Azospirillum sp. TSH100: one gene and its partners. The protein of the gene in region 1 binds, or shares a complex with, the protein of each later gene. Links are inferred from orthologs where the notes say so. Each region holds a gene or a part of one and is shown on either strand. Other genes may lie near its edges.

Region 1 (7,568 bases):
CCAGCTTGGCCGCCAGCCCAACCACCGCGGCGGCGGTATAGACGCCCTCCGCCACCGACCGGCGCACCGCCAGGATCTCGGCCAGCGCCTTCCCTTCGCCCAGGGCCGCGCCCAGCGACATGTTGCGCGATTGCAGGCTGGAGCAGGTCAGCGTCAGATCGCCAAGCCCCGACAGCCCCATCAGCGTCTCCGCCCGGCCGCCCAGCGCCAGCGCCAGCCGGGTGATCTCCGCCAGCCCGCGGGTGATCAGCGCGGCGCGCGCATTGTCGCCCAGCCGCCGGCCCTCGACCACGCCGCAGGCGATCGCCAGCACATTCTTCACCGCCCCGCCGATCTGCGAGCCGACGACATCGTCCGAGCGATAAGGGCGGAAGGTGCGGCTGCCCAGCGCCGCCACCAGCGCCGTACCGAGATGATGGTCGGCACAAGCCAGCGTCACCGCCGTCGGCAGTCCGCGCGCCACCTCAGCCGCGAAGGTCGGGCCGGACAGGATCGCCACCGGATTGCCGGCCGGCAGCGACGCTGCGACCGCCTCGCTCATCAACGCGTGGCTGTCCAGCTCGATTCCCTTGGCGCAGACGACGACCGGAGTCCCCGGCGTCAGCAGCGGCGCCATCCGCGCGGTGACGCTGCGCGCATGCTGGGCCGGCGACACCAGCAGCACGGCATCGCACTCGCCGAGATCAGCCAGGTCGCCGGTGACCCGCAGCGCATCGGGCAGCGGCACGCCGGGCAGGTAGTCGCGGTTCTCTCGGCGGATGCTCATCGCCTCCACCACCGCCGGCTCGCGCGCCCACAGCAACGTCTCCCGCCCGGCCCGCAACGCCGCCAAGGCCAGCGCCGTTCCCCAGGCGCCGCCACCGACGACGCCGATGCGGTTGAGGGGGGAGGGGGGCATCGTCTTCATCTCACCACGTATCCGTTCCGGTCAAAGCCCTCTCCCGCCCCGGGAGAGGGAGATTTTCACGCCTTCACCCCCGCACCCACCCCCGCGCGCCCGATCACCGGCGCCGCGTTCGGGTCCAGTGGCCAGCGCGGACGCGGCGCGAAGTTCAGCGGATCGCTCTCGCCCAGCCGGAAGCGTTCGATGCCGGCCCAGGCGATCATCGCCGCATTGTCGGTGCACAGGCGCAGCGGCGGCGCGACGAAGGGCATGCGCTGCTTCTCCGCCAGGGTCGCCAGCCGGCTGCGGATGGCCTTGTTGGCGGCGACACCGCCGGCGACCACCAGGGCGCCACCCTGCGGATGGTCTTCCTTGAAGCGGCGGATGGCGCGGGCGCAGCGGTCGGCCAGCACCTCCGCCACTGTCGCCTGAAAAGCGGCGGCGAGGTCGTCGCGATCCGCCTCCGACAGGACGCCGCCCAGCTCCTCGACATGCCGCCGCACCGCGGTCTTCAGCCCGGAGAAGGAGAAATCGCAGCCCGGACGCCCCAGCATCGGCCGCGGCAGCTCGAAGCGCGCCGGGTTGGTGGCGCGCGCCGCCGCCTTCTCCACCAGCGGCCCGCCGGGATAGCCCAGCCCGAGCAGCTTGGCGGTCTTGTCGAACGCCTCGCCCACCGCATCGTCGATGGTGGTGCCGAGCCGGCGGTACCGCCCGACCCCCTCCACCGCCAGCAACTGGCAATGGCCGCCCGACACCAGCAGCAGCAGATAGGGAAAGGCGACGTTGTCGGTCAGCCGGGCGGTCAGCGCGTGGCCTTCCAGATGGTTGACGGCGACGAAGGGCAGCCCGCGCGCCGCGGCGATGGCCTTGGCGGTCATGACGCCGACGATGACGCCGCCGATCAGCCCCGGCCCGCCGGTGGCAGCCACCGCGTCCAGATCGCCGAAGCCGATCCCGGCCTCCGCCATGGCGCGGCGGATCAGGCCGTCGAGATGTTCCAGATGGGCGCGGGCGGCGATTTCCGGGACGACGCCGCCGTAGGGCGTGTGGTCGTCCAGCTGCGACAGCACCACGTCGGCGCGGATCTCGCGCGCGTCGGTGACGATTGCGGCGGCCGTCTCGTCGCAGCTCGTTTCGATTCCAAGAACGATCATGGCGCCAAACTAGCCGCCTTGGCCGTCCGGGTACAGGATGGAGTTGCGGACACGCGCGCGCGTCAAATTTGATCCGCCTCAATCTTACGTATGAAGGGCAGACGAATCCTTGCAAAGCTGCGCGGATCCCCTAGAACTCGGGCTTATGACGACCCACCCGCTCCGTATCGGGACGCGCGGCAGCCCGCTGGCGCTGGCGCAGGCCCATGAAACCCGCGACCGCCTGATCGCCGCCCATCCGCATCTCGCCGCGCCCGGCGCCATCGAGATCGTCGTCTTCAAGACCACCGGCGACCGCATCCTCGACCGTACCCTGGCGGAGGCCGGCGGCAAGGGCCTGTTCACCAAGGAACTGGAGGAGGCGCTGTTCGACGGCCGCGCCGACCTTGCCGTCCATTCGATGAAGGACGTGCCGACCCAGCTTCCCGACGGGCTGGAGATCGCCACCCTGCTGCCGCGCGAGGATCCGCGCGACGCCTTCTTCTCCCGCTCCGGCGGCGGGCTGGCCGATCTGCCGGCCGGCGCCGTGGTCGGCACAGCCGGCCTGCGCCGTCAGGCCCAGGTGCTGGAGCTGCGCCCCGACCTGACGATCTTTCCGCTGCGCGGCAACGTGCAGACCCGTCTGTCCAAGCTGGACGCCGGCGAGGTGGACGCCACCCTGCTGGCCCTGGCCGGCCTGCGCCGCCTCGGCCTGACCGAGCGCATCACCGCGGTGCTGGAACCGGAAACCATGCTGCCGGCAGTCGCCCAGGGCGCCATCGGCATCGAGATCCGCAGCGACGACGACGACACCCGCGCCCTGCTGGCCCCGCTGAACTGTGCCGAGACCATGGTCCGCGTCACGGCGGAGCGCGCGCTGCTCGCCGCCCTCGACGGCTCCTGCCGGACGCCGATCGCGGCGCTGGCTGTGCTGGACGGCGACGACCTGCATCTGCGGGCCAAGGTGCTGTCGACCGACGGCCGCATCATCTTCCGGGCGGAACGCCGGGGCAAGGCGTCCGACGCCGAGTCGCTGGGCGCCGACGCCGGGGCCGAGATCCGGGCGCAGCTGCCGCCCGATTTCTTCGTCGCCGCACCGCACTGATCCCCCCCTCCGGTCAGGTTTTCCGCATGACGGAAAAGCAGCCCGAACCATCGTCGCATCCCCCCTGTACGCGCCTGCTGGTGACCCGCCCGGCGGAGGATGCCGAGCCTTTGGTCCGCCGGCTGGAGGCGCTCGGATTCGAGGCGGCGGTGGAACCGATGCTGTCGATGGTCTGGCTCGACGGGCCGGAACCCGACCTGTCGGACGTACAAGCGCTGCTGTTCACCAGCGCAAACGGCGTACGGGCCTACACCAAACGTACGAGCCGGCGCGACCGTCCGGTGCACGCCGTTGGAGACGCCACGGCGCGGGCGGCACGGGCGGCCGGCTTCGCCGACGTCGACAGCGCGTCGGGCGACGTGTACGCGCTGGCGGAGCGCGTCCGGGCCATGCGCAATCCGTCCGCCGGTACACTCCTGCATGTGGCGGGAAGCAAGGTGGCGGGCGACCTTGCCGGCCTGCTGGAGGCGGCAGGCTTCACCCTTCGGCGCAGCGTTATGTACGATGCCGTACCCGCACTAACCCTCTCGGAGGATACCGCGACATTTTTGCGTACGTCCGCACTCGACGGCGTGCTGTTTTTCTCTCCCCGTACCGCCGCATCCTTTGTTAGGCTGCTGGCCGAGTCGGAACTGGTCGACTGTTGTCGTACGGTCGATGCGTTCTGCCTCAGCCCCGCGGTCGCGGAGGCTGCCCGTGCGTACGGCGAAAAGGGAGCGATGCCGTGGCGAAGCGTACGGGTGGCGGCTCGGCCGGAGCAGGATTCCCTGCTCGATCTGTTGCCGGTCGCCGGGTAACTCCGGTGCGGTCCGGCCGTACGGCTTACGCCTCCGGTGCTTCCGGATGGGTCTGGCAGCCGTACGGGGGACGAGGGGGACCGGTCAGGGGGCTGTGACGTTACAACGAACAACAGCGAACCGAAGGTACAGCCCATGACCTCTCGTCCAGGCTCCGAACGCCCCGGCACCGACCGTGACGGCGACGGCGCCAGCACCGGCAATGCGGCGGTCGACCGCATCGTCGAACGTTTCGGCGGCATCCGCCCGATGGCCCACAAGCTGGACACTCCGGTGACGACGGTCCAGGGCTGGAAGAAGCGCGGCGCCATCCCGCTTGCCCGCCATGCCGACCTGCGCGCCGCCGCCGCCAAGCACCGCATCAAGCTGGACGACGCCGACCTGGACGCGGCCACCCCCAGCGAGGACCGTCAGACCGACGCCGCCGCCGCGGCCATCACCATCGACGCGGTTCCGGTGGTGGAACCGATCCCGGCCGCCTCCTCGGCCGACACCATCCCCGGTGCCGATACCCCGGCGCCCGGCGTGACCACCGGTGCGGTGACCGAACTGCAATCCGCCGACGCCCTGATCCCGCCGGCCACGCCGGTCGGCGCGACCGACAGCCTGACCGGCACGCCGAAGAGCGACGCGGAGAAGGCCGAAGAGGCCAAGGCTGACGAGCCGACGACCACCGGCTCGACCGCCAGCTGGGCGTCCTCCGGCACCACCGGCAGCGCGGGTTATACCCGCAGCGCCGATGCCGAGCCGGTGCGTCCGACCATCGCCCCGACTCCGTCCTACCTTGAAGAGCCCCGCTCCGGCGGCGGTTTCGCCACCGCCCTGTCGGTGGTGGCATTGCTGGTCGGCGCCGCCGCCCTGTCGGAGCCCTGGTGGGGTCCGGCCCTGCCCGGCTGGCCCGCCACCTCGGCGCCCGCCGCCTCCGGCACTGCGTCAGCCCCGGCCGATCCGGCCCTGCGCGCGCAGATCCAGCAGCTGACCGACCGCCTCGCCAAGCTGGAGCAGCGTCCGGCCGCCGGCAATGGCGGCGGCGTCGACGTCTCGGCTCTGACCCAGCGGATCGACGCGCTGGAGAAGCGCCCCGCCGCCGACACTGGCGCCGCAGATGCCCAGAAGGCGTTGGCCGACCGCCTCGCCGCGCTGGAGCAGAAGGTCACCGCCGCCTCCGGCAGCGCCCAGACGGCGCAGGAGCTGCGCGGCGAGGTCGATGCGCTGAAGCAGCAAGTCACCAGCGTCAACCAGGCCGTCAGCGAGCGGCAGGATGCCGCCACCGCCGCCCAGGCGCTGGTGCTGGCCGCCGGTCAGCTGCGCGCCGCCCTGTCCGGCGGCCAGCCGTTCCAGCAGGATCTTCAGGCGGTCCGCGCGCTCGGCATCGCCGACGCGGGCGTGACCCAGCCGCTCGATTCCGTGGCGCCCTATGCCGCCAAGGGCATTCCGACCCGCGCCCAGCTGACCGACCGCTTCCAGCCGCTGGCCGGCGAGATCGTTCGGGCCGAGGTGCGCGGCGAGGGCAACAGCTGGATCGACTCGGCGGTCGGCAAGCTGTCGACCCTGGTCACCGTACGCCGTGAGGGCGGCGGGGTGGTCGGCACCACCGCCGACGCCGTCGTCGCCCGCGCTGAGGCCGCCCTGAACGCCGGCAACCTGGCCAAGGCGGTGGAGGAGCTGTCGACCCTCCAGGGTCCGGCCGCCCAGACCGCGGCCCCGTGGCTGGCCGACGCCAAGGCGCGTCTGGCCGCCGATCAGGCCGCGCGCCAGCTGAACGACCGCGCCATCGCCCTGATGACCACCGCCGCCGGCGGGAAGGGGACGGCCCAATGATCCGCGCCCTCTGGTTCCTTCTGAAGGTCGCGGTCGTCATCGCCGCTGCGATCTGGCTCGCCGACCGTCCCGGCACCGTCAGCGTCCACTGGCTGGGCTACGCCGTCGAAGCGCCCTTCTGGGTCGCGCTGCTGGTCACGCTGGTGGCGCTGGGCATCGCGGCGCTGGGCTACCGCCTGCTCCGCGGCACGATCCGCCTGCCGCAGCGTCTGCGCCGCCACAGCCGTGCCCGCCGCCGCGAACGCGGCTACCGCGCCCTGACCCAGGGCATGGTCGCCATCGCCGCCGGCGACGCGCCGACCGCGCGCAAGATGGCGCGCAAGGCCGACGTGCTGCTGAACGAGCCGCCGCTGACCATGCTGCTGTCGGCCCAGGCCGCCCAGCTGCAGGGCGACGAGCGCGCCGCGAAGCAGTATTTCACCGCCATGCTGGAGCGGCCGGAAACCGCCTTCCTCGGCATGCGCGGTTTGCTGACCCAGGCGATCAAGTCGGGCGACCGGGTGGAGGCGCTGAACCTCGCCCGCAAGGCGCGCGGGCTCCAGCCCAACACCCCCTGGCTGCTCGGCACGCTCTATGACCTGGAGGCGCAGGCCGGTGACTGGGCTGCGGCCGAGGGCACGCTGCAACAGGCGATCCAGGCCGGGGCGATCCCGACCGAGGAAGGCCGCCGCCACCGCGCCGTCCTGCTGCTGGAGCGCAGCTTCGAGGCAGAGCGCCGCGGCCGTGCCGAGGCCGCCCTGTCGCACGCCCAGGCGGCGCACGACATCATGCCGGGCTTCGCCCCCGCCGCCGTGCGGCTGGCCCGTCTCCAGGTCGCCGCCGACCGGCTGAAGCCGGCCGCCAAGGTGGTGGAGCGGACGTGGCGCCTGTCGCCGCATCCGGAGCTGGCCGACGTCTATCGCGGCATCGTCTCCAGCTACGACGCGCTGACCCGCGTGCGTCTGTTCCAGAAGCTGGTGCGTCAGGCCCCTGATTCGGCCGAATCGCACCTCGCCGTCGCCCAGGCCGCCATCGAGGCCCAGCTGTGGGGCGAGGCGCGCCAGCACCTGAACCGCGCCATGGAGATCGGCCCGACCCGCCGCACCTACCGTCTGATGGCCGAGCTGGATCGCGGCGAGCGCCATGACGAGGCCGCGGCGAAGGACTGGCTGGCCAAGGCCGCCAACGCGCCGGAGGATCCTGTGTGGACCTGCGGCTCCTGCGGCGCGGTCAGCCACAATTGGGGCGGGCTGTGCGGCCATTGCGGCGCGTTCGACAGCCTGAACTGGAAGACCCCGACGGTCGCCGTCCCGCTGATGGAACCGACCGACATCCCCCCGGCGCTGGCCCGTCCGGCGACCGCGTAAGGGATCGTTGCAAGGTGAAAGAAGAAAGCGCCCTTCCTCAGCGGGAAGGGCGCTTTCTTCGTTTCGGGTTTTTGCCGGCTCCGACGGTCTCCCGTCCGCCGAAGCCGACGTTTCCTGTTCGGCGCCTCTACCCTACCGCATCCCCTCCGGCCCGACGCGGTCCAATGGCAGTTCCTTCATCGCCACCAAACGGTCCAGCAGACGCCCCCCGGCAGGCGGAGCGGCCGCGCTGGCGGCGCTGGCGATGCCGGCGGCCTCGGCGACGGGAGCGGCATTCTCCAATCGGGTGTTGTCGATGCGGTAGTCGCCACCCGACAAACTGTTGACCAGCTGTTCCTTCGGCGACGGGCCGGCCACCACGTTGCCGTCGGCGACGTTGCCGTGCATCCGCCCGGCCGGGCCGGCGCTGGGCACCCATTCCAGCCGCAGGAAGCGGTCCTTCCCGTCATTCATCACGGTGACGTTGTCGGCAACCCGGTTGTT
Region 2 (7,466 bases), 430 kb from region 1 along the record:
GTCAACGCAAAAGAGAGCGGCCATTGGAACCCGCCGGCCGTGCCCATCGGCACGAACGCCCGTCCTTCAAATTTCGGATTTTCTTGGGAGGTCCTCGGCGAGAAGCCGGATGCCATGCAACTACATGGCGTTTGGAGCGGGTGAAGGGAATCGAACCCTCGTCGTAAGCTTGGGAAGCTTCTGCTCTACCATTGAGCTACACCCGCGCGCCCGCTGTTTATAGGCGACTGCCGCAGCGGATACAAGAGCGGAATCAAGCACTCGCAGTGGTGGGAACGGTGGCCGGCGATGTGGCCTCCGGCACCGTGACGGGAGCGGCGGGACGGCCGGAAATTGCACGGGCGACGCCGTCAGCGATCACGCGCTGACAATGCTCGGCCAAGGCCTTACGACTGCTGAAACCGTCGATGGTCACCGGGGGATGGAACTCGACCTCCACCGTCATGCCGCCCAGGCGGAAGGCCTGCCACAGGTGCGGCGCCAGATCCATGTCGCCGTACCAGGCATAGAAGGGACGGAAGGCGAAGCCCATCGGGATGCCGTCCAGCCGCGTGGCGGCGACGCTGACCGGCTGGACCGTCAGCGGGCGGCCGTCGATGCGGCGCGCGGCGACGGCGAACAGGGCGGTCTTGAAGGGCAGGGTACGGTTGCCGTCGCTGGATGTCCCCTCCGGAAACAGGATCAGGCTGTCGCCGGAGTCCAGACGGCTGCCAATGTCGTCGCGCTGCTTGTCGACCGAAGTGCGGGCCTTGCGCTCCACGAACACCGTACGCTGAAGCCGGGCCAGCAGGCCGAAAAAGGGCCAGGACCCGACCTCCGACTTGGCGATGAACGAGCCGGGGATCCGCGAGCCCAGCACCGTGATGTCCATGTATGAGGAGTGGTTGGAGACGAACAGCACCGGCCCGTCGGCCACCCGCTGGCCACGCACGACCACATCAAGCCCGATCAAACGGGCGCAGACCCGGTGATAGAACGCTGGCAGGGTGCTGCGCAGCCGCCAGCCACGGGCCACCGCAAGGGCCTGCAGCGGGATCAGCAGCAGCGTCCACAGCAGATAGAGCGTCAGGCGCAGGGCGCCGCGGCCGGAGGAGCCCAGGGCGCGGGCGGTGCGGGTCATGACCGTCTCAGCCGGCTTGGCTGTCGCGGCTGCGACGTTCGTAATGCTTGGCGTATTTGTCGGTGATCAGATCGGTCTTCACCACGATGCAGACGTCGGTGGTGTTGAACTGGTGATCGATCACGGCACCGTCGCCGATGAAACCACCCAGCCGCAGATAGCCCTTGATCAGCGGCGGAAGAATGTTCAGCGCCCGCCGCGGATCGATCTGGTCCTTCGGCATCCGGTCCAGCGAGACGAAGCGTTCCGGCAGCGCCGTCGCCCGCAGATCCGTTGGGGCCAGATGGTGGTGGTAGAGGTAGGACAGCGGCTCGGCCAGCGCATCCGGGTCGGTGCCGGGCAGGCTGGCACAGCCGAACATGAGGGCGATGTCGTGCTGGAACACATAGGCGGCGATGCCCTGCCACAGCAGCTGCATGCTGCCGCGCGACCGATAGCCGGCATCGACGCAGGACCGCCCCAGCTCCAGCACCTCGCCGGGATAGCTGGCGAGGCGGCTGATGTCGTATTCGTCGCTGGAATAGAAGCGGCCAACCTTCTCGGCGGCAGGACGGCGGATCAGGCGGTAGGTTCCGACCACCATGTCGGGACCGTTGCCTCGGGCATGGTCGATGACCAGCAGATGGTCGGCGACGCCGTCGTAATCGTCGAAATCGCGGCCCTGGGCCTGCATCGCCGGAGAAGGGACCGCCGCCATCTCTTCATAGAAGACGCGGTAGCGCAGGGCCTGCGCCCAGTCGATCTCCTCGGCGGAGCGGGCCAGCCGCACCTCCAGCGTGCCCAGGCGAATGCCGTCCGCCAGCCTTTCGCCACCGGACCCAATCACATCGGGTGCATCGGGTGCGGACGCCTCGCGCCGCTCCGGGCTCGTCCGGGTCAGGCCCGGCTGGTCCAAGCTTGCATCAGCCATGTCGACGGTCCGCTGCGATGGTTCGGGACGATGGTATGGGCGCCACGCCCACCTGCCACCGCCGGGTCACGGCGGCCAAGTCCGGCGGCCGGGTCGGGACGACAGAGTCGCGCGCACCACAAGGCATAACACGATCCGCCGGTTGCCGGTCAACCGACATCGTAGCCGACATCGCGAGGTGCGGTCAGCGGACGGTAGGGCCGGCAGCAGATCGGCATGCGCGAGTTTTGATTTCCGGATTTCGGAGCGCCGGAGAGTGTGGCGGCATCCGTATGACCCTGGTGGCTGGATACCCACGGTGAAAGCAGGGCACGACGAACACGGGCCGGCAGAGGAAAAACGCGGGAACGGGCGGCGGCACCGTCACGGCACCAATCCGCCCTGCGGGAACCCCATTCCTCAGGCGCCGCGGCGGGCGCGGGTGCCCAGGCCGATCTGCTTGGCCAGCGAGCTGCGCTGGCGGGCATAGTTCGGCGCGACCATCGGGTAGTCGGTCGGCAGGCCCCAGCGGTCGCGGTATTCTTCTGGAGTCATATTGTACGCCGTCTTGAGATGGCGCTTCAGCATCTTCAGCTTCTTGCCGTCTTCCAGGCACACAATATAGTCCGGTGTGACAGACTTCTTGATCGGCACCGCAGGCTGCGGCCGCTCCTCCGCCACCACCGGTTCGGTGCCGACGTTGGCCAGCGACTTGTAGACCTGCTCGATCAGGGTCGGAAGATCGGTCAGTGCGACTGTATTGTTGGAGACATGCGCCGCCACGATCTCCGTGGTCAGAGACAACAGCGCGTTGGAAGGGGACCCGTTGCTCATGTAAGCTTGCTCCGCGGCATTCGTACCTCACCATATAAAGAGGTTTTCTGCATCGTGCAATATCCATCCTTTGGAGCAAAGAGGAATCGGTGACCGAAAAAATCTCCGCAGACTTGTTTCTCGACATCACCTCGCAGGTTTGTCCGTTAACCTTCGTCAAGACCAAGTTGATGGTGGAGCGGATGGACGCCGGGCAGACCCTCGAAGTCCGGCTGAATGCCGGTGAACCCTTGGAAAACGTTCCACGATCCTTGATCGAGTTGGGTCACAGCATTCTGTCTGTCCACCCCGAACGAATGGAGGAGCCGACTGGAGTCCACCGTCTGATCGTGCTGAAAAATTAACCCCTATGCCTCGTCAAGATTGCGGCGCAGAACAAGCGCCGCGACCCGTCCGTCCGGTCGTTTGTAGTATCCGGGGCGGCGACCGACGGAAAAAAAGCCACTGGCCTTGTATAGACTCCATGCCGCCGGGTTATCCTCGGCGACTTCAAGAAACAATGCAGTCGCGCCCAGGTCGTTCGATCCGGCGACTGCTGCCTCCACCAGCAGACGGCCGATCCCGCCGCGGCGGGCCTGCGGCAGCACCCCGATGGCGAGGATTTCCGCGTCCTCCGCCGCGACGCGGGCCATCACGAAGCCGACCGGCTGGTCCTGATCATCGAGCGCGATGACCGCAAAGCCGGCCGGCGGGGTCATCAGGGTGGCGACCGACGCCTCGTCCCACGGATCGTCGGGAAAGCAGGCCTGCTGCAGCGCCGCGACCACGCCGGCCTCCAACGGACCGGCGGGATGGAGACGGATGGCGGCAACAGTCATGCCGCGGCTCCCCCCGGTAGCGGCTTGGCTCCCGCGCTTTTCGGCAGGGTGACGTCTGGCGGGCGGAGATAGAGGGGTTCGGCCGGCAGGCCAGCAGGCCGGACGGCGCCCAGTGCCGCCACCACGGCGGCGTCGGGCAGCCCGTCACCGGACGCCACGGCCAGATCGGCGCGTCCGGACAGCAACGGGACCAATGCCGCCGCCGCATCGCCGGCGACGAGCAGCGGTCCGGAGGGATACAGTCCGTCGAGCCAGCCGGGGATCGCCGCCGGATCGGGCATCGCCGGTTCGCCGACGGAGACAAGATCCGCGTCGTAGAGTTGAAGGAAGGGCTCGGTACGCCGGCTGTCGACGGCAACCAGCAGGAAGCGGCCGTCACGCTCGGCCTCGGGCACACCGTGGGCGATGGCGTCGAAGCTGGTGATGCCGATCACCGGCAGGTCCTGGGCGACGGCGATACCGCGAGCGGCGGCCAGCGCGATGCGCAACCCGGTGAAGGCGCCGGGCCCGACGGTGACGGCGATGCGGTCAAGGTCGGCGAAACCGGCGCCGGCCTCGGCCAGCACCTCCTGCGCCAGCGGCACGAGCACCTCGGCCTGCCCGCGTGCCATCGGCGGGCTGCGCCGGACGGTCACGCGCGCACCCTTCTCCCAATTGGCATCCCGGCCGGCATCCTGACCGGCCGTGCCATCCCACAAGGCGGCCGAACAGCCGGATGTGGCCGTATCCAGACCCAGAACCTTCATCACCACACCTTCCTTACCGCTGCGTCACGCAGGCGGACGTTTCATGATACGCACACCCGGCCGTCATGGATCGCCACCCCGGCCGGAATCGTCCTGGTGGGGGCAGCCGCCCCCACGGAAATGGCAGATCAGCATTCCTCAAATCCGCGACCATGGCAGATGGCGTTGCGGCCATGCTAGAGGACGTTCGTCTTCCCCACACGCCGACGGTTGTCCTTTCCATGCTGACCGAGATCACGCCTCCGGCCTTCGACATCGATCTGGAGCTTCTCTACGCCACCGCCGACAATCTGTCGGGCACGCCGATCTACCGCTCGGCGGTGTGCCTGCTGCACCCGGATGCGGCCCGCCGGCTCGGCGACGCCATCCGGTTGGCCCGCGGCATCGGCTGCCGGCTGCGGGTGTACGATGCCTTCCGCCCGGCTGAGGCGCAATGGAGGCTTTGGCACGCATTTTCCGATCCCACCTACATCGCCGACCCGCGCCTGGGTTCCAACCACACCCGCGGTGTGGCGATCGACCTGACGCTGGTGGACGGCACGGGCACGCCACTTGACATGGGCACCGGGTTCGACGCGATGACCGAGCGGTCGCACCATGGCCGCAGCGACCTGACCACCGAACAGCAGCGCAACCGCGCCCTGCTGCTGGGCGTGATGGTCGGCGCCGGGTGGGAGCATTACCCGTCGGAATGGTGGCACTATCAGCTGCCGAACGCCGAGCGCTATCCGCTGCTGACCGACGCGGCGGCCGGCGGACGGCTGATGTAAAACAGATTATCCAGGGGCAGGACCGGCCTCCGGCGGATGGTGCCCGTCCCGCTATCTGGACTTGTGCCTTGTCGGCGCCGGTCCATTGTTGCACGCGCGCACCGCATCGCTGCCCTCCGCAGGAAAGCGGCGGACGGCGCTTGTTCGCAGGACGGAGACTATGGCACACCATTTGCGTTGGGGCGGAGGTCGCCCCGATCAGCCTTTTCCGCAAGGGCGCCATGCCGTTCCGTCGTGCCGTCACGGTACTCGCCGCCGCAGCACTGTCCGTCTGGACCGTGTTCGTGCCGGTGTCCCGGCCCGCCGCCGCCGAAGCCGCCTCTCAGCCGGGCGCCAGCGCGGTGGTGTTCGCCTATGACCGCTTCGGCGAGGACCAGAATCCTTCGATCAGCATCCGCATCGATCAGTTCGAGGCCCATTTGGACGAGCTGACCGATGGGGATTACAACGTCCTGCCTCTGCCGAAAATTCTCGACGCCCTGCGCACCGGCAAGCCGCTGCCCGACCGCACGGTGGCGATCACCATCGACGAGGCCAGCCGCTCCGCCTTTACCGAGGCCTGGCCGCGGCTGAAGGCGGCCAACCTCCCCTTCACCCTGTTCGTCGCCACCGATCCGGTGGATCGCGGCTCCCCCGCCCACATGACCTGGGGCGAAATACGCCAGCTGGCGGCAGCCGGCGTCACCATCGGGGCGCTCGGCACCTCCACCCAGTCGATGCTGGCGCGCAGCCCCGATCAGTTGGCCGCCGACCTGCGCCGGATGTCAGACCGCTTCCAGGCGGAACTGGGACGCCGCCCGGCGGTCATCGCCTACCCGCAAGGTGAATATTCACTGGCCGTGCGGCAGCTGGTGATCGACCAAGGCTTCACCGCCGCCTTCGGCCAGCAGTCCGGCGTCCTGCACCCACAGGCCGATCCCTGGAGCCTGCCGCGCTTCGTCATGAACGAAACCTATGGCAGCGCCGACCGGTTCGAGCTGGCGGCCAACGCGCTGCCGCTGCCGGTGTCGGACCTGACGCCCGACGATCCGCTGGTCACCGTCAATCCGCCACCGCTGGGCTTCACGATTGCCGATGGCGTGGGCGACAGCTCCAAGCTGGCCTGTTTCGCCACCGGCCAGGGCCGCACTGCGCTGGAACGCATCGCCGAGGACCGGGTGGAGGTCCGCATCCGCGATCCCTTCCCGCCAGGCCGTGCCCGCGTCAACTGCACCCTCCCGGCTGCCGAGGGCCGTTGGCGTTGGCTGGGTGTACAGTTCCTGATTCCGGAATAAGCGGTTCCTGCATCGGTTCCGGGGACGTTCCCGACCGGTTCAATCGGGTATTGGCGGCAGGACGGGTGCCGCCTATGGTGCCGGCCCCGGTGTGCCATAGCGAGGCACGCGGCGATTTTCGGGAGCGGGCGATGGCCGACGATACCTATTCACCCAACGCACAGGGCAACACGCAGGGCTCCGACATCGGCTGGGCCGATACGGTGCGGTTCCGGCTGCCGGCCGGCTGGGCGGTCGACGTGGAAGAGCATGAAGGCCAAGCGGTCAGCACCTTCCGGCCGCCGCCGCCGGCCGCCGGCGTGCTGCGGCTGGTGACCGACCGGGTGACGCCGCGGCCGGACTCCGGCGGAACCGCCGCCACCTTGCAGGAAATGGCCCTGCGCTTCGTCAGGCCACAGGACCAGCGGGCGGGCGACCGGATGGTGGAAAGCCGGGCGGACGGAGCCGTGATCGCCCAGGCGATGATGCGGACGGAAGAGGATGGCCGGGCTGAGACCCATTATTTGTGGCTGGTCGGGGCGGAGCGGGCCGATGCGGCGGGATCGGTCGCCGCGGTGGCCATGTTCAGTTTCGCGCTGCCCGACCTGATGGATGGCGACGAATCCTGCGCCGAGATGCTGGGCCGGATCGACGACGCCATCCGCAATGCCGAGATACTGTAAGGAGGAGGACCATCCGACTCCGCCTGTCATGACCAGTTCATGACCGGTGCGCCGACACCACTCCGCCGATGGCTGCTCTATCCTGGGAATGGCCGGTAAGGACTGCCGGTCAGCAGTGGCCGGCGCCGGTGGCCATCAACGCCTTCAGCCGGACCGCCTGCGGGTCGTGGGCGACGGCGGCCTCTTCGGCGGCGAGGGAGGCGAGGCTGATGAAGCGCGCCAGGTCGTCCAGATCGCACCGGGTCGCATCGCTCATCAGGCTGTCCAGGCAGGACTTGATGGCCAGGGCCACATCGCGTCGTTCGTCCATCATCGCGCTTCCCTTTCACACCTGTGTGACCAGCATCGCCAAG
Region 3 (7,552 bases), 520 kb from region 1 along the record:
TCAGCACCACTTCCGGCGCGCCGCAGGCATGGGCGAAGTCGTGGGCCGACATGCCGACCAGCCGTTCCGGGCTGGGCAGGCCGAAATCGCGCCGCATCGGCCGCGACATCCACGGATCGGCGGAGGCGGCCGGCGGCCAGGTGCCCTCGTTCAGCCCGCCCAGGATGGTCAGGTCGAGATGCTGGAGACGCGCTTCCATCGGCCCCAGGATGAACAGGCGCGGGTGCAGACCATAGCGGGGACGCACCGCCCGCGCGCTCATCAGCGCATCGAGCAGCGCCGGGTAATCCTTGGCCGGGATCGCCGGGAAGCCGTCGGCCGCGTCAAGCAGATCGTGGACGAAGCGCGCCGCCTCCTCGCCGTCGTCCTGGCGCCACAGCCGTTCCGCTCCCGTCAGCGCGTCATCGGCGGCCAGCGATTCGCAGAAGGCGACATGGGCGCGCACGAGGTCGGCCAGCGGCGTCTCGTTGTTCAGCGCCTCAAGGAAGGGAGCGGCGCGCTGTCCGATGTCGACCAGCCAGGTGCGCAGGAATTCCTGCTGCTCCTCATGGTCGAAACGGTCGGCCTGCTCCAGCGCCGCCAGCATGCCGTCGAAGCCCTCCGCCGGGCGGGGCCCGCGCAGCACGATGCGCTCCAGCGCGCGGGCGGCGGCGCGGAAATCCGCCGAGTCGCGGCCACCCGCCGCCATCGGATGCTTGGCGAGCGCCAGCAGCGCCAGCGGATGGACCCGGCTCGCCGCCAGCTCCGCCGTCAGCCGCAGATAGGTGCCGACCGCGGTGTGGGCGAGCGGCTGGCCGCCGGAGTCGTTGACCAGAATGCCCCAGCGCGCCAGCGCCATGGCGACCCGGCGTCCCAGGTTGCGGTCGGGAGTGATGAGGGCGGCGGTCTTGGTCGGCGTTTCCAGCGCATGGCGCATCAGCAAGGCGATGACCTGCGCTTCTTCCTCCGAGGTGGCGGCGTCGATGCGGGTCAGCCCGTCCAGCGCCGAAGCCTCCACCCCCGACAGCTCGCGCCAGCCCTCGGTGGTCGCCGCCGGGCGCATCGCCTCGGCGATCAGGCGGGCGCGGGCGCCGCGCGGCTCCGGCGCGTCGGTCCAGGGCTGCACCTCGGCGCGTTCGACGCCCAGAAGGCGGATCAGCTGCGACAGCCCGTGCTGCGGGTGGGATTCGTCCCCGGCGATGGCGTCCCAGATGGTGTCGTCGGCCCCGGTGTCGAGCCCGGGCAGCACCACGGCCCCCTGCGGCAGCCGGGCGATGACCGAGAGCAGTTCCGTCGTCGCCGCGATGGAGCCGGTGGAGCCGGCGGCGATCACCATGCCCGGCGGCGGGGCGGCCTGCCACAGGGCGGCCTGCGTCTCCAGCGCCAGGTTGCGGCGCTTGGCCGGGTCGGTCTCGCCGGTCGACTCGAGGATGGCGGGCCAGACCTCCGTGATGATGCGCAGGAACTTCAGTGTGACCTGCCAGTGCTCGGCGTAATCCTCCGGCACCAGCGACTCCAGCTTCTCGAAGCCGGCGCGCTCGGTCCACACCGCGTCGATCAGCCGGCCGAGGTCGGCGCCCAGCCGCACCGCCTGCGCCGTGGTCGCCGACAGCCCCTCGGCTCCCAGGATCAGCCGGGCCAGGGTCATCTGCCGGTTCAGCGGTGAGATCGCCTCCGGCAGGTCGAGCGGGACGTCGGGCAGTTCCTCCTCGGTCAGGCTGATGTCGCCGGCGTCGAGTTCGCCAAGCGGCGCCATCCGCGGCAGCAGGGTCGGCTGCCCGCCGGAGCGGCGCAGGAAAGCCGCCTGCAAGGACCGACAGGCGCGCCGCGTCGGCAGCAACACGGTGACCCCGGCCAGCGCCATCGGGTCGCCGCCGACCCGTTCCATGATCCCCGCCGCCAGCCTGTCGACGAAGGGGGCGCCCGTGGGGATGCTGTAGACTTTGGGGTGGGTCACTGTGGGGGGCATGGGCCTGCGATCAGATCCAGGGACGGGCTGCTTGCCGGCGAGTATAGGCGAACGCCGCCCTCAATGCGCCACTGCCCGCACGCCGCCAATGGCCAGCAGATCCTCGGCCTCCTTCAGTCCGGCCGGCGTGCCGATGTGGAACCACAGCCCGTCATGGGCAAGGCCGAACAGCCGGCCCGCCGCCTGGGCGCGGTCCCAGATCAGGTTGGTGGAGAAGGCGCCGTCGGGCGTGTCGGCGGCGAACAGCTCCGGCTTGACGATCTGCACCCCGGCATAGACGAAGGGCGCCAGCTCGCGCTCGCCCCGGCGGGTCAGCCCGCCCAGCGGGTCCATGTGATAGTCGCCGAGCCCGTCATAGCCGACCGACCTGGTCGTCGCCATCAGCAGCAGCAGCGCATCCATCTCCGCCGGGTTCCAGTGCGCGGCCAGCCGGCGCAGCGCCGGGATCGGCCCGTCGAGCCAGAAGATGTCGGCGTTCACCGTATAGACCGGCGCGGTGCCGAGATGGGGCAGGGCCTTCTTCACCCCGCCGCCGGTCTCCAGCAGCGTGTCCTCCGGCGATAGGGTGATCGCGGGCGCCGTCCGGTCCTTCAGATGCTCGCCGATCATGGCGCCCAGATAGTGGCTGTTGACCACCGCGCGGCCGACGCCGGACTCGGCCAGCCGGTCGAGCGCATGGTCGAGCATCGGCTTGCCCAGCACCGGGATCAGCGGCTTGGGCCTGTGGTTGGTCAGCGGGCGCATGCGCAGGCCCTGGCCGGCGGCCAGAACCATTGCAATTTGGGGCGCGGCTTCTGGAATGGTCACGGTCATCTCAGATCGTCTCCGGAACGACGAAGGCGGCACGGGTCTCGGGCGGCAGATGGCGGTCGAACCAGGCGGCAACCGGGGCCAGGGTCGGCTTCGCCAGCTGGGCCTCCAGCAGGCGCCAGACCCGCGGCAGATGGACGAGGTAGGACCGCCGCCCCTGGCTCAGCGCCAGACGGACGAAGATGGCGACGATCCGCGTGTGGCGCACCGCGCCCAGCACCGCCATGGCGCGGCGGAAGGCGGCGGCATCGCTGTCGGGGAAGGCGGCGAGATAGCGCGCGACCATCGCCTCGGCCAGAGCGGGCGCCACGTCGCGCCGGGCATCCTCCAGCAGCGACACCAGATCGTAGGCCCGCGGCCCCCAGCCGGCGTTCTGGAAGTCGATCAGCCCAGCGGCCTTCACCCCCGGCCGGTCCAGCCGCATCAGGTTGTCGACATGGTAGTCGCGCAGCAGGAGCGACGGCGCCCCGGCACAGACCGGTTCCAGCACCGTCCGCCAAGCCGTATCGAAATCGGAACGATCCTCTTCGCTCATGGGCCGTCCCAGCGCCACCGGCATATAGGCGTCGAGGAACAGCCGGGTCTGGGCGATGAACAGGTCCGCATCGTAGACGGGCAGGGCCAGCCTTTCAGCCGCTCCCGCCGGCCAGCCGCGGTGGATGGCGATCAGCGCGTCGGTCGCCATCTCATAGAGCGGCTGCGGATCGGCACCGGCGGCGAGCAGGCGGGAAAATGTTTCGCTACCGAAATCTTCCTGGATTGCCAGCCCCCGCTCGACATCCGACGCGATCACCCCGGGAACCGACAGCCCGATGGCGGCCAACTCGGCGCCGATGGCGATGAAGGGAACGAGGTCTTCGGCCGGGGCCGGCGTGTCGACCAGCATCAGCGTGCCGCCATCGGCCTTGCGCAGCCGCTCGTACCGCCGGGCGGAGGCATCGCCGGCAAGAGGCTCCCGCGCCGCATCGGACAGGCCGTTGGCGGCCAGGAAGGCGGCGATCTCGGCCTGCCGCGCAGAACTCACACCCGCCATCATAGGGTCCAGTCGGCGGTGGCCACCCGCGCCGCCAGCGCGCCATGGCCGGTCAGCGTGGCGCGGCGGGCGTCCGGGCCGTCATGCTCCATCGTCACCTCGACCCGGTCGGTCGGCAGCAGCGGACCCAGCCGGTCCGGCCATTCCACCAGCGCCACCGCCTCGGCCCGCGCGTCGTCCCAGCCCAGCTCATACACCTCGTCCGGTCCGGACAGGCGGTAGAGGTCGAAATGCCAGACCGGGCCGATGGCGGTGTCGTAGGTCTGGACCAGGGTGAAGGTGGGGGACGGCACCTCGGCGTCCTCATGGGTGACGCTGCGGATCAATGCCCGCGACAGTGCCGACTTGCCGGCGCCGAGGTCGCCGCGCAGCGCCACGAGGTCGCCCGGCCGCAGCATGGCGCCCAGCCGGCGGCCCAACGCCGCGGTGGTGCCTTCATCAGGCAACTGGATCGCGATGGTATGGAGGGGAGTGTCCGACATGGCGCGGATACTGAGCGAAGCCGACACCCGCCCGCAAGCCGGAAAGAAGGGTGGGTCAGCGGCCGATCCGCCGTCTGGGCGACATCCGCTCGCCGGGCGTCTTACCAGCCTTGCCTTCCGCCCCGGCTGCCGCATCCGGGCCATCCGTGGCGCCGGACGTCACCACCAGCCGCGGTGCCTTGTTGAAATTTAACGTGATCATCAACGTCAGCGCGCCGTTGATCAGGTAGAGCATCTTGTCCGAAGCCACCGGCAGGGGGATACGCCGGCCCATGCAATAGGCGACCAGCGCCGCCGTCACCTCGATGTCTGTCAGGACGAGCTCGCTCACCGTGCCGTCGTCGTCGGTGGCGAAAAGGCGCGTTTCGATGGAGTCATGCTCCGGGCCGGCCTTCTGGTCGAAGACGATCCTGGTCACCGTGCCGACCGGCAGCGGATCCTTGATCCGACGGCGGCGGTCCAGCACCGCCCGTGCCACCTCCTGGTCGGTGAAGACCAGACACCGAAGCTCCTTCATTCCGGGCCTCCACCCGAACGGCGCCCGTGCCGGAATGTCCGGCCATCCGCCATCATCCGCAGTTTCCACCTCGCAATCGCCGCATGCAATCAACAAATTAAAGCGAATTTATGCGAAATTGTTTTCGTGCCTTTCACCGCATCTGCGCGCGACACAGGACCGCTTTCCCCTTGCGGGGGGTTGACCCGGCCGGGAAATGCGGACAATGGAAGGACCGTCCGCCACCCCTTCCGCATCATCCTCCACCCGGCGCTCCGTCTCAAGGAATTGGCTTTCATGTCGCAGACCGCTTCCAGCAACGATGTCCTCACCACCGATGTCGTCATCGTCGGCGCCGGCCCCGTCGGGCTGTTCGCCGTGTTCGAATGCGGCATGCTGAAGATGCGCTGCCATGTGGTGGACGCGCTGGACATGGTCGGCGGCCAATGTACGGCGCTCTACCCGGAAAAGCCGATCTATGACATCCCCGCCCACCCCTCGATCGAGGCGGCCGACCTGATCGACCGGCTGGCGGAACAGGCGGCCCCCTTCTCGCCCACCTATCACCTGGGCCAGCAGGTGGAAAAGCTGACCCGCCAGGACAGCGGGCGCTGGCTGGTGGAGACCAGCATCGGCACGAAGATCGACACCCGGGCGGTTGTCATCGCCGCTGGCAGCGGCGCCTTCGGCCCCAACCGGCCGCCGCTCGACGGGCTGGAAGCGTATGACGGCAAGTCGGTCTTCTACATGGTGCGCCGCCGCCAGGACTTTGCCGGCAAGAAGGTGGTGATCGCCGGCGGCGGCGACAGCGCCGTCGACTGGGCCATTTCCCTGGCCGACGTTGCGGAGCGCGTCTATGTCGTCCACCGCCGTCCGAAGTTCCGCGCGGCCCCGGAAAGCGTCTCCCGCATGGACGCCCTGGTGCGCGAGGGGCGGATCGAGATGGTGGTGCCCTATCAGCTCTCCGGGCTGGACGGCGGGAACGGTCAGCTGAGCGCCGTGCGCGTCGCCACGCTGGACGGCGAGGAAAAGGCGCTGCCGGCCGATGCGCTGCTGGCCTTCTTCGGCCTGTCGATGAATCTCGGCCCGATCGCCGACTGGGGCCTGGATCTGGAACGCAGCCACATCGCGGTGGCCCAGCCCGGCTGCGCCACCAACGTGCCGGGGGTCTTCGCCATCGGCGACATCGCGACTTATCCCGGCAAGCTGAAGCTGATCCTCTGCGGCTTCGCCGAGGCGGCCCAGGCCGCCCATGCCATCCGCCCGCTGGTCTATCCCGGCGAGGCGCTGCATTTCGAATATTCCACCTCGAAGGGCGTGCCCGGCGCGGCGTGAGAAACCCTGGCGGCGGAGAGGGCTACCCGGCTCTCACCCCGTTCACCGGCGCGCGCACCGGCATGATGCAGCGGACATGGGCGCTGCGGTACACCCCGCCGCCGCCGATTTCGTCCAGTTCCAGCCGCCCGCCATGCAGTTCCACCACGTTGCGGGCCAGCGAGACGCCCAGTGCCGCGGCCCCCTGCGGATCGGCGTCGGGCGGGGCGGCGCCGCTGACCGACAGGGTGATGCTGCCGTTCAGCCGCTCGCCGGCAAGGCGGATGCGGCGGTCGGGCGGCGGGTTGCGGATGGCGCCCACCACCAGGGTGAACAGCGCCTGCTTCAGCCGCTTGCCATCGCCCTCCATCTCGCCCAGCGCCTCCGGCGCCACCACCTCGAGCCGCAGCCCCTCGCGCCGCGCCCATTCGCGGGTGAGGCCTGCCACCGAATCGAGCAGGTCGGGCAGGCTGACCGCGCCGCGTTCCAGCGTGGTGACGCCGGCGCCCAGGCTGGTCAGGTCGACCACGTCGTCGATCAGCTCCAGCAGGCGCTGGCCGGCCGACAGCATGCTGCGCACATACTCCATCTGCCGGGCGTTCAGCTCGCCGAAATACTGGTTCGCCAGCACCTCGGCGAAGCCGATGATGCCGTTCAGCGGCGTGCGCAGATGGTGGGAGACGTTGGCGATGAACTCGCTCTTCAACTGGTCGGCGGCTTCCAAGGCGGCGTTGGAGGCGCGCAGCGCCGTCTCCAGCCGGGCGCCGTCGGTGACGTCGAGATAGCTGTTCAGCACCGCCCCGTCGGGCAGCGGCAGGGTGGAGAACTCCACCACCGACCCGTCGCTGCGCTCGACCCGGCCGGAGCGGACGCTGCGTTCCAGCGTGGCGCCGATCAGCTCCTCCTTCACCGCCTCCCAGGTGGCGGCCTCGCCCGGCCTGTCGGCAGCCTTGTCGGTCGCCTTATCGGGCGCCGCCATCTCCAGCAGCGGGCGCATGCGTTCGATGACGTCGGCGATGTGCGGTTCGCCGTTCAGGTCGCCGTCGGCCAGATCCCAGATGCGGGAGAAGGCCGGGTTGGACAGCTTCAGCCGGCCGTCGCCGCCGAACACGGCGATGCCCTCCGCCAGATTGTCCAGCGTCTCCTGCTGCACCGCCATCAGCGTGTTGTAGGAGGATTCCAGCGCCAGCGTGTTGGTCACGTCCTCCAGGATGGTGATCAGCCCGCCCTGCGGATGCGGGGCCGCCAGATGGCGCAGCGTGGTGCCGTCCGGCAGGTGCAGCATCTCTTCCACCGGCTCGACCAGATGGGTGTAGCGGGTCAGCCGCTCGCGCTTGAAGGTCTGGTAGTCGGCATATTCCGGCAGCCGCCGGCGGGCGCGCAGTTCCTCCAGCAGTTCGGCGTTGGTCGGCTCGCTGCGCAGCCACGCCTCGTCCAGGTCCCACAGCCGTGCATAGGCCTGGTTGAAG

The links. Proteins that work in one complex are often made in the same cells at the same time.
Region 2: the proteins of tsaD (region 1) and tsaB are in contact, whole or in part, in a solved structure (PDB 4WQ4), measured with the Escherichia coli proteins. The link is inferred for Azospirillum sp. TSH100 from one-to-one orthologs.
Region 3: the proteins of tsaD (region 1) and tsaE are in contact, whole or in part, in a crystal structure (PDB 6N9A), measured with the Thermotoga maritima proteins. The link is inferred for Azospirillum sp. TSH100 from one-to-one orthologs. Residues at the interface, in WP_004082750.1 of Thermotoga maritima: Cys10, Asp11, Arg49, His50, Leu82, Gly84, Gly135, Gly136, Glu154, Thr155, Leu156, Asp157, Asp158, Ser159, Glu162, Asp165, Lys166, Arg169, Leu170, Tyr175, Lys213, Thr214, Leu217, Tyr218, Gln221, Arg222, Asn324; in WP_004082108.1 of Thermotoga maritima: Leu37, Gly38, Lys46, Lys57, Val59, Lys60, Ser61, Thr63, Phe64, Thr65, Leu66, Met67, Val69, Pro71, Tyr82, Arg83, Leu84, Asp86, Asp88, Phe89, Asp93, Ile128, Asp130, Glu131, Arg134.

What each region holds. Positions count from the first base shown.
Region 1 is NZ_CP039634.1:536,823-544,390, forward strand. What follows is about bases 1-2,888. They hold tsaD (tRNA (adenosine(37)-N6)-threonylcarbamoyltransferase complex transferase subunit TsaD), read right to left. Parts: upstream 2,038-2,888; coding sequence 964-2,037; downstream 1-963. Other genes in these bases: E6C72_RS02595 (NAD(P)H-dependent glycerol-3-phosphate dehydrogenase), read right to left, coding at 1-907; hemC (hydroxymethylbilane synthase), read left to right, coding at 2,183-2,888. Outside these bases: more of hemC, read left to right, coding at 2,889-3,121; E6C72_RS02610 (uroporphyrinogen-III synthase), read left to right, coding at 3,148-3,918; E6C72_RS32520 (mitofilin family membrane protein), read left to right, coding at 4,054-5,739; E6C72_RS02620 (heme biosynthesis protein HemY), read left to right, coding at 5,736-7,085; E6C72_RS02625 (right-handed parallel beta-helix repeat-containing protein), read right to left, coding at 7,218-7,568.
Region 2 is NZ_CP039634.1:964,322-971,787, reverse strand. What follows is about bases 2,533-5,318. They hold tsaB (tRNA (adenosine(37)-N6)-threonylcarbamoyltransferase complex dimerization subunit type 1 TsaB), read right to left. Parts: upstream 4,408-5,318; coding sequence 3,658-4,407; downstream 2,533-3,657. Other genes in these bases: ddpX (D-alanyl-D-alanine dipeptidase), read left to right, coding at 4,629-5,177; E6C72_RS04670 (N-acetyltransferase), read right to left, coding at 3,191-3,661; E6C72_RS04675 (sulfurtransferase TusA family protein), read left to right, coding at 2,933-3,187; E6C72_RS04680 (MucR family transcriptional regulator), read right to left, coding at 2,533-2,843. Also shown: E6C72_RS04690 (1-acyl-sn-glycerol-3-phosphate acyltransferase), read right to left, coding at 254-1,120; E6C72_RS04685 (GNAT family N-acetyltransferase), read right to left, coding at 1,128-2,030; more of E6C72_RS04680, read right to left, coding at 2,430-2,532; E6C72_RS04655 (polysaccharide deacetylase family protein), read left to right, coding at 5,399-6,451; E6C72_RS04650 (hypothetical protein), read left to right, coding at 6,583-7,113; E6C72_RS04645 (hypothetical protein), read right to left, coding at 7,223-7,426. UniProt on the Escherichia coli protein: Required for the formation of a threonylcarbamoyl group on adenosine at position 37 (t(6)A37) in tRNAs that read codons beginning with adenine.
Region 3 is NZ_CP039634.1:1,057,541-1,065,092, forward strand. Bases 2,533-5,404 are described here. They hold tsaE (tRNA (adenosine(37)-N6)-threonylcarbamoyltransferase complex ATPase subunit type 1 TsaE), read right to left. Parts: upstream 4,274-5,404; coding sequence 3,791-4,273; downstream 2,533-3,790. Other genes in these bases: E6C72_RS05085 (nucleotidyltransferase family protein), read right to left, coding at 2,533-2,761; E6C72_RS05090 (aminoglycoside phosphotransferase family protein), read right to left, coding at 2,763-3,791; E6C72_RS05100 (hypothetical protein), read right to left, coding at 4,329-4,790; E6C72_RS05105 (NAD(P)/FAD-dependent oxidoreductase), read left to right, coding at 5,067-5,404. Outside these bases: double-strand break repair protein AddB, read right to left, coding at 1-1,948; more of E6C72_RS05085, read right to left, coding at 2,009-2,532; more of E6C72_RS05105, read left to right, coding at 5,405-6,104; E6C72_RS05110 (PAS domain-containing sensor histidine kinase), read right to left, coding at 6,127-7,552. UniProt on the Escherichia coli protein: Required for the formation of a threonylcarbamoyl group on adenosine at position 37 (t(6)A37) in tRNAs that read codons beginning with adenine.